Regions from separate parts of the Paenibacillus sp. FSL M8-0228 genome, predicted to be linked through region 2. Evidence: a T-box and tRNA genes for the amino acid it is inferred to sense, from the RefSeq annotation. Region 2 holds a T-box; the other holds one or more tRNA genes.
What was found. The T-box of region 2 lies ahead of leuS (leucine--tRNA ligase). A T-box ahead of a tRNA ligase gene usually reads a tRNA of that ligase, here a tRNA-Leu.
Positions count from the first base shown of each region.

Region 1: it has a tRNA-Leu gene. The T-box ahead of leuS (leucine--tRNA ligase) is inferred to sense a tRNA for this amino acid. The anticodon was not compared.

Region 1 covers NZ_JBBOXA010000001.1:1,925,901-1,933,781, reverse strand. Annotated here, with positions in the region: gene MKY98_RS09075 (sn-glycerol-1-phosphate dehydrogenase) at 1-981, opposite strand, end outside; gene MKY98_RS09070 (hypothetical protein) at 1,150-1,353, shown strand; gene fabV (enoyl-ACP reductase FabV) at 1,465-2,646, opposite strand; gene MKY98_RS09060 (winged helix-turn-helix transcriptional regulator) at 2,816-3,172, opposite strand; gene MKY98_RS09055 (NAD(P)H-dependent oxidoreductase) at 3,370-3,900, shown strand; tRNA gene MKY98_RS09050 (tRNA-Leu) at 3,993-4,077, opposite strand; gene MKY98_RS09045 (N-acetyltransferase) at 4,472-4,906, shown strand; gene MKY98_RS09040 (GNAT family N-acetyltransferase) at 5,015-5,524, opposite strand; gene MKY98_RS09035 (hypothetical protein) at 5,595-6,110, opposite strand; gene MKY98_RS09030 (hypothetical protein) at 6,397-6,891, shown strand; gene MKY98_RS09025 (hypothetical protein) at 7,218-7,712, shown strand; gene nspC (carboxynorspermidine decarboxylase) at 7,821-7,881, opposite strand, start outside.
Region 2 covers NZ_JBBOXA010000001.1:3,866,789-3,874,669, forward strand. Annotated here, with positions in the region: gene MKY98_RS17225 (ComEC/Rec2 family competence protein) at 1-119, opposite strand, end outside; gene MKY98_RS17230 (hypothetical protein) at 49-201, opposite strand; gene MKY98_RS17235 (deoxycytidylate deaminase) at 380-898, opposite strand; gene MKY98_RS17240 (ComEA family DNA-binding protein) at 988-1,635, opposite strand; gene comER (late competence protein ComER) at 1,930-2,775, shown strand; gene leuS (leucine--tRNA ligase) at 2,756-5,194, opposite strand; T-box leader at 5,256-5,513, opposite strand; gene MKY98_RS17255 (tautomerase family protein) at 5,698-6,087, shown strand; gene MKY98_RS17260 (class I SAM-dependent DNA methyltransferase) at 6,160-6,933, opposite strand; gene MKY98_RS17265 (CvfB family protein) at 6,937-7,845, opposite strand; gene rsfS (ribosome silencing factor) at 7,842-7,881, opposite strand, start outside.

The DNA of each region.
Region 1 (7,881 bases), 1.9 Mb from region 2:
AGGCAAAGCCTGATACACCTTAAAAGCCTCTACATCTTGACTGGATGCTAAATCCCTGTACAGGTCAGACAGCAATGCGGATGCTACGCCTACTTTAGCACCATGCAAAACTTGCTTGCGTCCCTCTGCAATAAAATCCATTTCAATTCGATGGGAAATATGGTGCTCTCCCCCTGACGCTGGACGGGAATGATCTATCATCAGCATCGAAATACCGGATGCAATCAGCGCATTCATCAATACCTCGACACCAGCCTTGCTGCCTGCCGCAATCTCATCGACATGCTCTACACAGGCACGCAAAGCCTCCTCGGTAATGCGATTAGCCACAGGCGAATACGGCTCGTTTCCCAAATCTCTGGAAACATGCCAGTCCGCTAGTGAGGTGAACTTACCAAGCATATCGCCAAAACCTGCGGCAGTCATCGTCTGTGGCGCATTTGCCAGCACGGACAAATCAGCAAAGATCGCCTCTGGCGGAACTGCTTGGAATGTCTGCTTGCTACCGTCCACAATCAGTGGTGCGCCTGCGGAGGTAAAACCATCCACCGAGGCAGCCGTCGGTACTGACAAGAAGGGACGATTCATTTTATAACATACGAAGCGAACCAGATCATGAATCGTGCCAGAACCTACAGCAAGTACAGCCTGACTCTTATCCGCCACACCCAGCAGCACCTTCATAATGTAGGTTTCATCAGCAATGACATCCCCTACAGCATTCGGAGGTAAACGGACTACATCAACTGTCAAACCTGCCTCCCGGATCAGCTCAGCTACTTTTTTTCCAGCCGCAACCGAAGTATGCTCATCTTCTACCAGAGTTACATGACGATAATCCTGTTGGTTCAAATAAGGAACAACAGCCTCCAATGCTCCATCTCGTACCTCAATAAACAATTCAACCTTTCGGTGAGGATGATCAGCGTTACTAGCCTGCGCCTCTTCGTTCCACAGCTTGATCTGTTCATTCATATTCATTTCATCAGCCTCCTGAAAAAGGAATAATTTGCACAAGAATGATACATAATGATTAATAGATTCCGTTTGAAAACGATTACTATTTAATTGTACGCACAAGTGTGTGTCTAAGTCCAGAGAAAAAGTACAAGTTACTTTTTAATTTATACATTTGAAAGGAACATGTTTATGAAATTTGGAACGGATATTGCCTGCGCACTTGGGTTACTGGCAGGTACAACGTTTGGCAGTGGTATTGCATTTTTGTTCGGCTGGCAAGCTTACCGGGCCCTGACTTCTGTTGCAATCTTTGGCATTGCGGGGATTATCATTACCATTGCCGTTTTTCGCTTGCTGCACCGTAAGTCGCTTTCCACGTCTAATTCTCGATAAATGCTGTTAGTGAAACGAGTGCAACTTGTATTTTGCTAGAATATAAAAAAACGGCCTCTTAAGCCAATTGCATCGCTTGAGAGTACCCGTTTTTATTTTACACATATTCACTTATGAAGTCGTGTCTACCTCTGGGTTAACATCTAATTCATAATCAATTTCATCAAACCCGAATCCAAATAATTGGAGGAAATCCAGACGGTATTGTTCGAGATCGCCCAATTCAGATACATTTTCTGTAGTGATTTCAGACCAAGCTACTTTGACAGCCTGCTGCACATCGTCTCTCATTTCCCAGTTATCCAGACGGATGCGTCCTTCTTCATCCGTTTCCACAGTGGACCCACTGTATAGCGTCTCGAACAGACGTTGTGCCTGCTCAATACATCCCTCGTGCAGTCCCTTTTCCTTCATGACCTTAAACAGCAAAGAAATATACAATGGTACGACTGGAATAGCCGAACTGGATTGTGTAACCAAAGCTTTATTCACAGAAACGTAGGCTTTTCCATGATAACGTTCCAGTTGCTTTGTTAGAGTATGTGCTGTAGCTTCCAAATCATTTTTAGCTTGGCCAATGGTTCCTTTACGATAGATAGCCTCCGTAATTTCGGGACCAATATACGAGTAAGCCAGTGTGGTTACCCCTTCAGCCAGCAGATCAGCTTCTTCCAACGCTTTTAGCCACAAGGACCAATCTTCGCCACCCATTACCGTAATGGTGTTCTCAATTTCCTCCTGCGTAGCCGGTTCCAGCGTAATTTCTGATACGACACCTGTATTCGTATTCACTGTTTTATTAGAAAAAGACTGTCCGATAGGCTTGAGAACGGAATTAAAGGTTTCACCCGTATCGGGATGTGTCCGTCGCGGTGAAGCGACACTATACACAATCAGGTCTACCTTGCCCAGCTTTTCCTTTACCAGCTTCAATGTCTCCTGCTTAATTTCATGAGAAAAAGCATCTCCATTAATGCTTTCTGCTATGTAGCCAGCTGCTCTGGCCGCTCTTTCAAAGGCTACTGTATTATACCAGCCTGCTGAAGCCGTGCGCCCCTCTGATGCGGGACGTTCATAGGATACCCCTACGGTATCCGCTCCCAGCCCAAAGCTCGCAGCAATACGAGAAGCCAGCCCATATCCAGTAGATGCTCCGATCACAAGTACCTTTTTAGCTCCTTGTATTGATGTACTGTCTTTGATGTAGTTGATCTGACGATTAACATGAGCCGCACATCCTGCAGGATGTGCAGTCGTACATATGAAACCACGAATTTTCGGTTTAATAATCATTGTAAATGGTCCCCCTACTTTGGCATTCATTTAATATGGATGGAATGGTTGTCCAGTCATTACTATATAGCAAATCAGCTTGTGGCTCAACATATAACATAGCACTTGAAGGCAGCCGAAGAAAACCGCCGCAAACATCGTAGTCTATAACGCTTTTTTACTCCACTATTCATTTTGAATCATATTCTAACAACATCACATCTTCTCCTTGCTGTTGTCTTATTTTGATATTAGCTCTTCCCCAAGAACACATTAAATCAATTATTTCATTTGCTGTTATACCATATTCCGTTATATAATACTCCACTTTTGGAGGCATCTGATTATACACATGTCTGCCAATGATGCCATCCTTCTCAAGTTCACGGAGCTGCTGTATAAGAACCTTTTGAGAAACGCCTGGAATACTGCGCTGTAATTCACTTGTCCTCTTTCTACCAGACATTAGTAAGCATATGATTAAGGATTTCCACTTACCTCCGATGATCTCAAGTGTTGCTTCTATGCCTAAATTATATTGTTTCATACGACCACCTCTTCAACGCTAAAATAACTAAGTTGATCTGATTAATTCTATAATCCCATATATTTACTCTAAGTACCATGCACACTTTCTAGTAACTATATTACTTTATTGTGTGTATTTACTTTTTTTATAGCGTACAGAATAATAAGACGTACCAACAAAAAACAAATGATGCTATGTAAGAAAGGTGATTTATGATGAAAACTCTCGTGATTTTAGCACATCCGAATATTGAAGATTCCAGAGTAAATCAAAGATGGAAACAAGAATTACTTCAGTATACCAATGAAATTACTATTCATGAGATTTATAAAGAGTATCCAAACTGGAGCATTGATGTTTTGAGAGAGCAAAAGTTACTTGAAAAACATAGTAATATCATATTTCAATTCCCTTTATATTGGTATAGTTACCCACCTTTATTAAAAAAGTGGTTCGATGATGTTTTTACTCACGGATGGGCTTATGGTTCACAAGGTGATAAGTTAAAAGGAAAGAAGCTAGGGATAGCCATGTCCATTGGCGATAAAAAAGAAAATTACTTACCTACTGGTTCCGTTTCTTTCACTGTTGATGAAGTTATAGCACCTTTTAAAGCAAGCGCAGTACATGTTGGCGCCATAACATTACCCTATTTCGCTGTCTTTGGAGCCTCGTTTCAAGCAAGTGACGAAGACATTAATCAGAGTGCAAAGGATTATATCAAATATATATTTCAGTATAAATAAAATAGTTATAATAGTACACGCATCTTACCCATATAAAAACAGGCTCTTGGTGGCATCCAGCCAATCCAAGAACCTGTAAATGTTAGGCATGATGCGGTCGAGAGGACTCGAACCTCCACGGGGGGTTAGCCCACACGGACCTGAACCGTGCGCGTCTGCCAATTCCGCCACGACCGCATATTATGTATTCACACCGATGTTTTTCAATCACGGTAATTTAGATTATATCTTCCATAGAACATAAAATCAAGCTATTTTTATCTTATATTTTCTATGAATCATTCCCGTAAATATAAGAAAATCACTGGATATCACAAACCAGATATGGTAAAATGGGTTCATCAGGAAAGGAGGTGCGTCAACATCAATAATCACATGTTGAACGTATCCCTTACCCGGTCCGTTATTCTCTAATTTACAGAGTTAACGGAGGCGCGGGATACGGATCAAAGCTTTAATTAAGCGCCACGGGTAGAAAGACCGTCCTCGGACGGTCTTTTTTATTTCAACAACATCTTTCTCATACTTGACTATCGGAATAGGATTACATACTGTGAAAAGAGGCGTTACGATGTCGATTAGACCCGCGAATGTAGAAGAGTTCAAGGAACTGGCAGCCATCTGGCTGGATGCTTCCGTAGAAGCCCACCATTTTATTGCTCCGCAGTATTGGGCATCACAAGCTACTGAGATGGAGAACAGGTACCTTCCCCTCGCTCAAAACTACGTTATCATACAAGATGATCATAGCATCGGCGGCTTCGTTTCCATGTTGGATGGATACTTGGCGGCTCTATTTATACGTGTTGATTCTCAAAGAAAGGGCTACGGCAAGTTACTATTAGATTGGGTTAAGGAGCAACATGATGAGATTCAATTAAAGGTGTACCAGTCAAACACGAAAGCATTTAACTTTTACACTAAAAATGGATTTACCATTCAAGAGGAATCTGTAGATACCGAAACTGACGAGAAAGAATTCGTGATGAAATGGACACAACATTAACAATAATGAAGCACCAACAGCTTTATAGCACAAAGGCTCTGCTCCCGTAGAAATACGGCTTAAGCAGAGCCTTTTGCTTTTATTTAATACAACTGACTATGTAGTCTCTTATTTAAGCCCATAAACCTCGGTATATAAAATCTTTTTAAACGGAGCAAAATCCTGTTCAGCCAGCGCACCTGGATAGCTCATAATTTGAAGCCGCAGATCAGCCTGTCCTTCTCTTAATGGGGGTTGTACATAGTCAAAATGGTTTAGATGAAACCCCAAACGTTCGTAAAAACCAATCCTTCTCCGTGTCCATTCATCCCCTGGTGGCTCAACCTCCAGTACTACCGGTTTATCAGACTGTGAGATAAAACTACTCATGAGTTTTTTGCCTAATCCGCCACCTCGTATACGGGAATCTACCGCAATGTGCTCTACAAACCGAAAATGCGCGAATTCCCAGCCTGCCAAAAAAGCCACTGCCTTGCCCTGCTCATTCTTTTCAGTGATAATACGATAGCTTGGATGCTTCAGTAAAGCCTTTTGAGCCTCAAACGTCCTGCATTCTGATGCTGGAAAAGAAGACTCCATAATCGCATATATTTCAGAAAAATCGTGTTCATTTATCATATATTCCTAGCTCCTTTACCTCTAAATCCCCCAAATGACAGGCTGTCTTTATTAAGAGGAAGAGGGATGTTTAGACCTTGTTTAATTCCATAAGTGTCAGCAACATATGTTCCAATAACTCTGGAATATCCTCCATCTGATCTTCATTAATTTGTCTGGAAAATCGGAGTTCAATCCTATTTTGGTATGTAGGTGTCTTCTCTCCGTAAATCTGACTAAGCGTTTGTACCGATCGAAGATCGGGCTTCCAAATTTCGGTCAGTATATTTTCAATCCGCCTGCATTGTGACTCAATATCACGAATTTCCATGTAAAAACTCAGCAACAAGACACATCCCGGAATTTGATCTTTGATTTCCAAAATTTCCGCAGCCAAGTTGTTTAAATCCATCTTTAGTTGAAGTTCTGCCATCACATCCGGCTGTTCCCTCAGTCTGAACTGTACGCCAAATTCACGCGACATCACAGACATTTCCAATCTATCGATCCGCTGAGTAATGTCAATACGTGAATCCAAATTATCCAGATCGTAAACCGCATTTTCCATAGCCACTTTTAAATTATCAAAAACCGTCGGGTCGAACATTTTTCCACCTCCAATTATTGAGTATAACATAGCTTCTGTTACCTCTAAAATAGAATGCCCCTTTTCATGAAAGCATATTAAGATGGAACTTTATAGTATACAGCAAGTTGGTCAATTTATATGTCGAAGTTCGGTGAATAAATTTGTAAAAACACATAATTGTGACAAAAAAATATATATTTTCGTTTATTATTCCAATTTATTGTAATACACTATATAATACTGGATGGGATTAGTAATATATCATATATATCCCACAAAACAAAAGAAGGGAAGAGATTATTAAATGAAAAAGGCAGTTTTTTCCACACTAGGTCTTGCACTTCTATTAAGCACATCCTCCGCTGTTGCATCTGCTCAAGAAGCTCAAGAAGGAGCACCCGCTTTACAAAAGGAATCTATCCAGCTCTTTGGAAATGGGACTGACAGAGAGCCTAATAACTGGTTCGATGAAGCTAGTGAAATACTGGCAGGAGACGACATCTATGGGGAAATAGGCAAACACATTGATGGAGGTTATGACAATACCGATTATTATAAGTTTAAAGCCTTTCAGTCTGGTTGGTATCAATTTAATATTCAAGGGGACATATACCCTAATACATGGCTGAGACTTGGTTTGGCTGACAGTAACGGACACTTCATTAGATATGCAAATGATCGTGAATACTCTTTAGGTAAAAATCTTGAAGCTGGCAAATGGTACTACCTGGTCGTAGAAACACCCGGTGCTGAGTTAGGACAATTATTCGACTATAAAATTACTTCTACGATCAAGTAGATCAAAGGATAAATTGAAGTTAACAAAAAAACACGATCCTTTTTCAGGACCACATTTTTACCACTTTTAACAACTCCTGTCTTACCACAAACGCAGCTATCCTCGTAGGAGAACTACGGATGAACGCTAACACCTTCTCCGTGCTTATGGCTGGTATAAGCTTCTGCATCATGGAAAATCACCATCTTATAACAAGAATTCTATTATACTCACGTATTGTTATTTCTTTTTTGTATATGATTATTTAGTGAATGGTATAGAATAACAACCTAAAATTAATATGTATACTTAATGAATATAAACCAAAAAAGTGAGGGCTCTTATTCATGAAAAAAACATTATTAGCTTCATTAGGTCTTACACTTATGTTGAGTACTACTGCCAGTGTCGCTTTAGCTGCAGAAGCAGATTCTGTACCAGTTGCAAAGGAAACCAACCAACTCTTCGGTAATGGAACTGACAGGGAGCCTAACAATTGGTATGATAAGGCCAGCGAAGTTTGGCTAGGTAGTGATATATACGGAACCATAGGGGAACTCATTGAAGGAAGAGACTATGATACTTACGATATGTATAAATTTAAAGCTTTTCAGACCAAGTGGGTTGATTTTAAAATTGAAGGGGATAAGTATCCTAATGCATGGTTAAATTTGACTCTAACAGATAGCGATGGTCATATGATTAAAACAACAGAAGAAGGACAGAATACTTTAGGTAAAAAACTTGAGGCTGGCAAAGAGTACTACTTAGAAGTGGGAGTGCCAGGCTACGAAATCGGTCAATTGTTCTGGTACAAGATTTCCGCCAAAATTGAGGAATAAAGATACTAATTCAGTTTCCTATACAAAAAAGCCTCGCCCCTATCTCAAGGGGCGAGGCTTTTGTAGTTCATTCATTCTTCGGTACAGTCATTTAATCACATCTATTTCTTACGACAAACGAGAGCTAAAGTCCTCGTAGGAAAACTGACGGATTACCTTAATGCCTTCT
Region 2 (7,881 bases):
GAAGACGATACATGAAGAGCATCGGGAATACTGCTAACATTATGCATATCATGCCAAAACCAATGAAATCCACCCCCGCTGAATACAAGCCAAAGTAATACCATATGCCGAATGGGGATTTTTATCAATAAAGCTATAAGCGGAAAGATCAGAGTAACCCCCGCCCAGAGCAACAAAAGCATACGTCCAGAATACAGACATGCTCCCGCACTTCCTGTAATCCAACAAACAGTAAGGGTCAATATAGGTCTAGTTAACACAAGCTTAGCTTGAATACGATCACCTTCCGGTAGCAAACATTGCTTTCTGTTTAAAAACACAAAACAAAAAGAACCTCTGACAAAATAGCATTCGTCAGAGGTTCTTCCTCGTTTACTTTTTAATTCATAACATCCATCAGCGTTTCTTTTGGTGGATGATAGGTCTTCAGCATGCGAAAAGCGATGCCCTTTTCCTCCATCATAGCACGAACCTTGTCGGCATCTTTGGGATAAGGTCGGTGGTATACAATCTCCACAATACCGCTGTTCGCCAACATATTGGCACACGTCCAGCATGGCTGGTCGGTGACATATACTGAAGAGCCTTCACGATCAATTCGGTCAGTAAACAGCAGCAGGTTCTGCTCTGCATGAATAGTGCGAATACAACGCTGCTTTTTAACCATTTCCTCGTGCCCATCACGGTGAACGACCTCATACTCCTCTGAAATCATACAACCTGCCTCTGAACAGTCAGGCACCCCCGATGGTGCTCCATTATAGGCCGTCCCCAAGAGCTTTTTACCTTGTACAAGTACGGCTCCAACATGACGCCGCGCGCAGCGCGAACGGGTGGATACCATATAAGCGATATCCATGAAGTAGGTGTCCCAGTCCTTGCGTACATCTGCACTCATTTCCATCTCTCCCGTATAAACAAGTTAAAACGTAAAACATTTCCGCTATTGCCGTTCTCAGAGCCTGTAGATTGTAATTCTTATATAAGTTACAAGCTGACATACGGCTTCATTTTCGCCAACATTTTAGCTCCGATTCCCTTTACATGATCCAAATCGTTCACACGTTTGAACACCCCATGTTGATTACGATAGTTTAAAATAGCCTCGGCTTTTTTAGCCCCAACCCCTGGTAGCTCCATTAACTCAGCAGCAGTCGCCGTGTTGATGTTTACCTTTTTTTCGCCGGAAACGGGTGTAGTAACCGAATCACTTACCGTATTGGTCCTACTCGTCGTTGCACCACTCGAACTGACAATACCTGTGTCTGAGCTTGGATCTGCAACACCTGACTGCTTCTCGGTATTCGAATTTCCCGCAATAGAGTTTCCGCTCACAGCAGCAGATACACCAGTAGATATCTGCACAGTATCACTTTTCACTTTGTAAGCGGCTTCGGCATTCCTACTGCGCTCAGCTTTGTCTGAAGGTTCTTTTACAGCAGGCTTTTCCTGGGCATAGTCACTGCTGCGCTGCGACTCATTTGGCTCTGAATCCATCGCCACAGCCTGCTCCACCTTATGGTTAAGTAAAGTCCACTCTTCTTGCGGCTCAGAACGCTGTCCTCCGGCAAATAAAATAAGTCCACTGCCGATTACAGCAAGCGTTATCGCTGTTCCTGTCCATACGCGTTTCATTTCCGTATCGTCCCCTACTCCACATGGATTCGAGAAATTGAGCCGACTGAAAACACCGCCTCTATCAAACAGAGCAAGTCTGTCCAATTCCCGTTTAGCCGGAGGGTGTAAACAACCTCCATACGGTCTCGCTGTGAGCATTTTTACAATAAAGTGGTACGACCCCGGGCACGATCTAACATGCTCAGACATAAAATTCGTCATGTCGGCCAAGACCAGGCGCATACACTAAGAAGAATGACAGCTGACAGCACAGCGTCTATACCGCAAAGTATGAAAGGAGGACGTTGAACAATGAAAGTTGGATTTATCGGGACTGGCAGCATGGGAAGTCTGCTAATTCAGTCTTTTATTCATTCTAACGCACTCAAGCCGCAGCAAATATCAGCAAGTAATCGAACGCATTCCAAGGTAACCGAGCTAGCCCGTCGTTATCCAGGTTTGCATGCAGTCCAAAGCAACCGTGAAACGGCAGCGGAAAGCGATGTTCTGTTTATCTGTGTGAAGCCGCTGGAATCAAAAGCCGTAACGGATGAAATACGCAACGTCATTACAGAAGAGCAAATCGTCGTATCTATCACAAGCCCGGTGCAGATTCGTATTTTAGAGCATGCACTGAAAGCTAAAGTGTCCAAAATTATCCCCAGTATCACCCACCAAGTAGGCAGCGGAGCCTCACTATGCATCCATGGAAGCCGGATTACAGAGGAGGACCGCTTCCTTCTGGAAGAGCTTATGTCCCACATCAGCAGGCCGATTCGGGTTAAAGAATCTTATACTCGAATCACGTCGGATTTTTCGAGTTGCGGTCCTGCTTTCTTGGCCTTTTTTATGGACCAGTGGATTCAAGCCGCAGTTCAAGCTACAGGTATGGACCGTACGGAGCTATGCGCTCTGGCCGGTGAAATGATCATCGGCACTGGAAAGCTGCTCACGGAAGGCGGGATGACACCAGCCGAGTTACAGGCCAGAGTAGCGGTTCCCGGAGGTATTACCGCCGAAGCTCTCGCACTGTTGGACATCAGCCTGCATAGTGTCTTTCCCGAGCTGATACAGGTAACGCACAACAAATATGAAGAGGACATGCAAAAGATAGATGTCTCCTTCGGATTAAAGCCAATTAACCGGCAACAATATTAACCAGCTTACCTGGAACAGCAATTACCTTGCGGATCGTTTTGCCGGCCAGTGCCTGCTGAACATTGTCCAACGACACAGCGAATGCTTCCATCGCTTTAGCATCAAGATCCTTGGCAATCGTTGCACGCTGCACAATTTTACCATTCACTTGCACAACAATTTCCACTTCGGCGTCCACCGTCCATGCTTCATCATAAGCAGGCCAAGCCGCGTAGGTAATGCTATCATTGTGCCCCAGCAGCTGCCACAATTCCTCGGCCAGATGGGGTGCAAGCGGCGACAGCATTTGCACGAAGTTTTCCATTGCTGCACGCGGCAGAAGGTCTGCTTTATATGCATCGTTGGTGAAGATCATCAGCTGGCTGATCGCTGTATTGAAGCGCAGTGCATCCAGATCTTCAGTTACTTTTTTCAGCGTTTTATGCCAAGTACGATTGAACTCATCGCTACCGCCGTCATTTGTAATTTTATCGTTCAGGCTACCATCCTCGGAAACAAACAGGCGCCATACGCGGGACAGAAAACGATGTGCTCCCTCTACCCCATTCTCATTCCATGGCTTGGTCGCTTCCAGCGGCCCCATAAACATCTCATAAATACGCAGCGTATCGGCGCCAAACGTATTGACAATATCATCAGGATTAATGACATTACCGCGTGATTTACTCATTTTTTCATTGTTGTTGCCCAAAATCATACCCTGGTTGACCAGCTTATAAAAAGGCTCTTTCGTTTCCACTACGCCGATATCATACAATACCTTATGCCAGAAACGGGCATATAGCAAGTGAAGAACCGCATGTTCAGCTCCGCCAATATACAAATCAACAGGCATCCATTCACGTTGTTTCTCTTTGGATACAAGCTCTTTGTCATTTTTCGGATCAATAAAGCGCAGGTAATACCAGCAACTTCCTGCCCATTGTGGCATTGTATTCGTCTCGCGACGTGCTTTCATACCTGTCTCAGGATCAATGGTTTCCACCCAATCTGTTGCGTTCGCCAGCGGGGATTCACCTGTACCTGAAGGCTTAATATTGTCCATCTCCGGCAGTACGAGCGGAAGTTGGTCCTCAGGAACCGTTTTGATCGTTCCATCCTCCAGATGAATTACCGGAATCGGCTCGCCCCAATAGCGTTGACGGCTGAACAGCCAGTCACGCAGGCGGTAGGTGACTTTGCCGTGTCCTTTGCCCTCGGCTTCCAGCCATTCAATCATCTTCGGAATCGCGTCCTCGTTGGTAAGTCCATTCAGCGGGCCTGAATTCACGTGCGGTCCATCCTCAGTATATGGCTCATTAGCCACATCTCCACCTTGGACAACCTCAATGATATTCAATCCGAATTGCTTGGCAAATTCCCAGTCACGCGTATCGTGAGCAGGTACAGCCATAATCGCTCCAGTTCCGTAGCCTGCCAGTACATAGTCAGCAATCCAGATCGGCAGCTTTTCGCCGTTCACTGGGTTCACTGCATAAGCTCCTGTGAATACGCCTGTTTTATCCTTGGCCAGATCCGTACGCTCCAGATCGCTTTTACGAGCAGCTTGTTCACGGTACTGTTGTACAGCATCCTTTTGCTCAGGCGTAGTGATAATATCCACCAATTCCTGCTCTGGTGCCAGCACACAGTAGCTTGCGCCGAACAGTGTATCTGGGCGAGTTGTAAATACTGTGAGTTGCTCGTCATAGCCTTCAATCGGAAAACGAACCTCTGCCCCGGTAGACTTACCGATCCAGTTCCGTTGCATATCCTTAATACTCTCAGACCAATCCAGTTCCTCCAGATCATCCAGCAGACGATCCGCGTATTCCGTAATTTTCAGCATCCATTGACGCATTGGTTTACGGACGACCGGATGACCGCCACGCTCACTCTTACCGTCAATAACTTCTTCATTCGCCAGCACCGTTCCCAGCGCTGGGCACCAGTTCACAGGTACTTCAGCTACATATGCAAGGCCGCGCTTGTACAGCTGGATGAAGATCCATTGTGTCCATTTGTAATAATCAGGATCCGTCGTGCTGATTTCACGATCCCAGTCGTAGGAGAAGCCGAGCGATTTGATTTGACGGCGGAAGTTATTTACGTTTTTCACCGTAATTTCGCGTGGGTGCTCCCCTGTATCCAGCGCATGCTGCTCCGCAGGCAGACCGAAGGCGTCCCAACCCATCGGATGCAGTACGTTGTAGCCGCGCATTCTTTTATAACGTGAAACAATATCCGTAGCTGTGTAGCCCTCCGGGTGGCCTACATGCAGGCCGGCTCCAGATGGGTACGGAAACATATCCAAAGCATAAAACTTCGGTTTGCCCGGTTCTTCCCCGGTGCGGAACGTCTTGTTCTCATCCCAATATTTCTGCCATTTTGGTTCAATACTTTGCGGTTGATAGCCGTGCTTCGGCTGTGTGTCTGTCATTGTCTTTTCCTCCTCAAACGGTATGCAACAAAAAAACCTCTGCATCCCGTAGCGTGTCAGCGCTAGGGACGAGAGGTTATATTCCCGTGGTACCACCCTAGTTAGCAGAAAGCGTTCTTCGCGTTCTACTCCCTTTGCACCTGATAACGGAGGTGATCCGATGCGGGTTAATAACAGGATACAAGCACCAGTATAGGGCGTTCCTGCGTTGGACGCATATCTCCGAGGCGAGTTCACTTTGTGCTGTCAACCGGCTTGCACCACCCGCCGGCTCTCTACATGTCCAGACAAAGCTACTATTCCTCATCAGCGATTGTTTAACCGTTAATAATGGCACTATTATATTGAAAACCGCGAAAAAAGTCAAATAAGGACTACCTTTGGTGTTAAGAGCCCTCTCCATACTAAATTTTCATGACACATGCATACGAATGTTTTATAATAATTCCGAGTTAAATCGCTTCAAGCTGAGATGAGTTGAGATAAGAAAGGTGAGCTGAGACATGGCACAAATTAAAATTTACGGAATAAAAGAGACTCTAAATCCAATCAAAAAGCAACTTTCAGAGGTGATTCATTCTGCTGTGGTGGATGCGTTCAAATATCCTCCTGACAAGAGGTTTCATCGTTTTTTTCCTATGGATCAGGAAGATTTTATATATGCCGATGGTCGCTCTGAGGCGTACACCATTATTGAAATCAGTATCTTTGAAGGCAGAACGATAGAAGCTAAGAAGCAACTCATTAGCCTGTTATTCCAAAGAATTAACGATCTTTTGGGTATTTCTCCACAGGATCTTGAGATTACTATATTTGAAACACCCAAACAGAACTGGGGCATTCGGGGTGTACCGGGTGATGAGCTTCAGTTGAACTATAAAGTGAATATATAAGTGCAAAAAGACGCCCTTCATGTCATCATGAAAAGCGTCTTTTTTTTCCCATATTCGTTCAATGAATCTTTGCTATTTTACAGCAACATAAAACAGTCTCGCCGCGTCATCTTCTGCTTCTACCCATTCAAAATCCGCATATACCTTCACATCGCGAAAACCCGCTTTGGACAATTCTGCCTTCATCCAGTCTGGGTCATAGGCACGTTGTACATGTATTTCCTCGAAACGCTGGTATAGATCGCGTCCTTCATGTTCTGCTTTCGCAAAGATACTAAGATGATGCTCAATTTCACAACGGGGAGTGTCCAACGCACATGTCCAGATATATGAGATAGAGCGTTCGTCCAGTACGAAAGGCTGCTCTTCATCATAACGTAAAAACGTCTGGGGATGATGCACATCGAACAAAAAGGTTCCGCCAGGCTTCAGACCAACATGCGTTCTGCGAAAAGTAGAAATGATATCTTCTTCCTCCAACAAGTAATTCAGACAATCGCAAAAAGAAATTACAGAATCCACAGGCTCGGGTAAAATCCATTCTCTCATATCCTGCTGTATCCAGCGAACGCTTCCCTCACGAAACAATCGCTGTCCCTGTGGAGTGGTTTCCATTTTGCGACGGGCTACTGCCAGCATGTCAGAGGATAAGTCGATTCCAGCCACTTCGAACCCTGAGTTAACCAGGGGAATCGTAATTGAACCCGTTCCGCAGCCCAGCTCGGCCACCGTATGCGGCATCCCGTACTGATCCCAAGCCTGCCGTGCAAAGCGCAACCAGTCCGGGTACGGCATGTCCTGCATCAGCTCATCATACACATAGGCAAACTTCCGGTAAGAAGCCATTTTTTATTCCCCATTCCCGTCCTTCGGTTTCGGCATTTTCTCCACCAGGTAGGTCCAGTTTTCCTTTTGTGTAACCATTCCTTCCTTCATCAGCTTGCCCATCGCACGCTTGAAGGCGGATTTACTAATACCAAACCGTTGCTTGATAATATCCGGCGGTGTTGCGTCGGAGTAAGGCATACCGCCGCCCGGACGCTCTTTCAGAAAAGCAATCAATCGATCCGCATCCTCATCACGGCCCACTTCCTTGCGTGGCGACATTGCCAGATTGACCCGACCGTCTTCGCGAACAAGCGTGACCCGTACCTTAACCTCTTCGCCCAAGCGAAGCATCCGGTTGCGTTCTGAGGAGTGAATCATCCCAATCGCGCCAAAACCAAGCACACCTCCGTCCACCAGAACGAATGTGCCCATTTGAAGCGGCTTGTACACAGTCGCCTGCACCCACGTATTCAGCCACGAATCAGGGGCGTGGAAGCACAACGGAGCCAGTTCCTGTTCCCCTGCCAGCTTAGCCCGCAATCTGCCTTGCTTGTCATGCTCCATAATGGCATACACGTAGTCGCCCACCCGAGGATGCAAATCTCGGTTTTCTGGCAACTCACGAATCGGCAGCAAAAGCTGACGACCCAATCCCATCTCCAGGAAACAACCCAAACGCGGATGCACATCGGCCACCTCAAGCTTAGCCATTTCGCCCAACGACAAGAACGGCTTTTTCATGGTTGCGGCCAAACGGTCCTCTGTATCGTGAAAAATAAATACCTCCAACCGTTCACCAACTTCAATTTCACGTGTCAGCTCCGTATAGTGCAGCAGCACATCCTGCTCACCAACAGTGAGAAAGTAGCCGAAAGGAGATACCTCACGATCCACCATAATGGTGACATAAGTACCGGCGATCAAACTCATACCTTTTCCACAACCTTAGCATCCGACCAGAGTCGT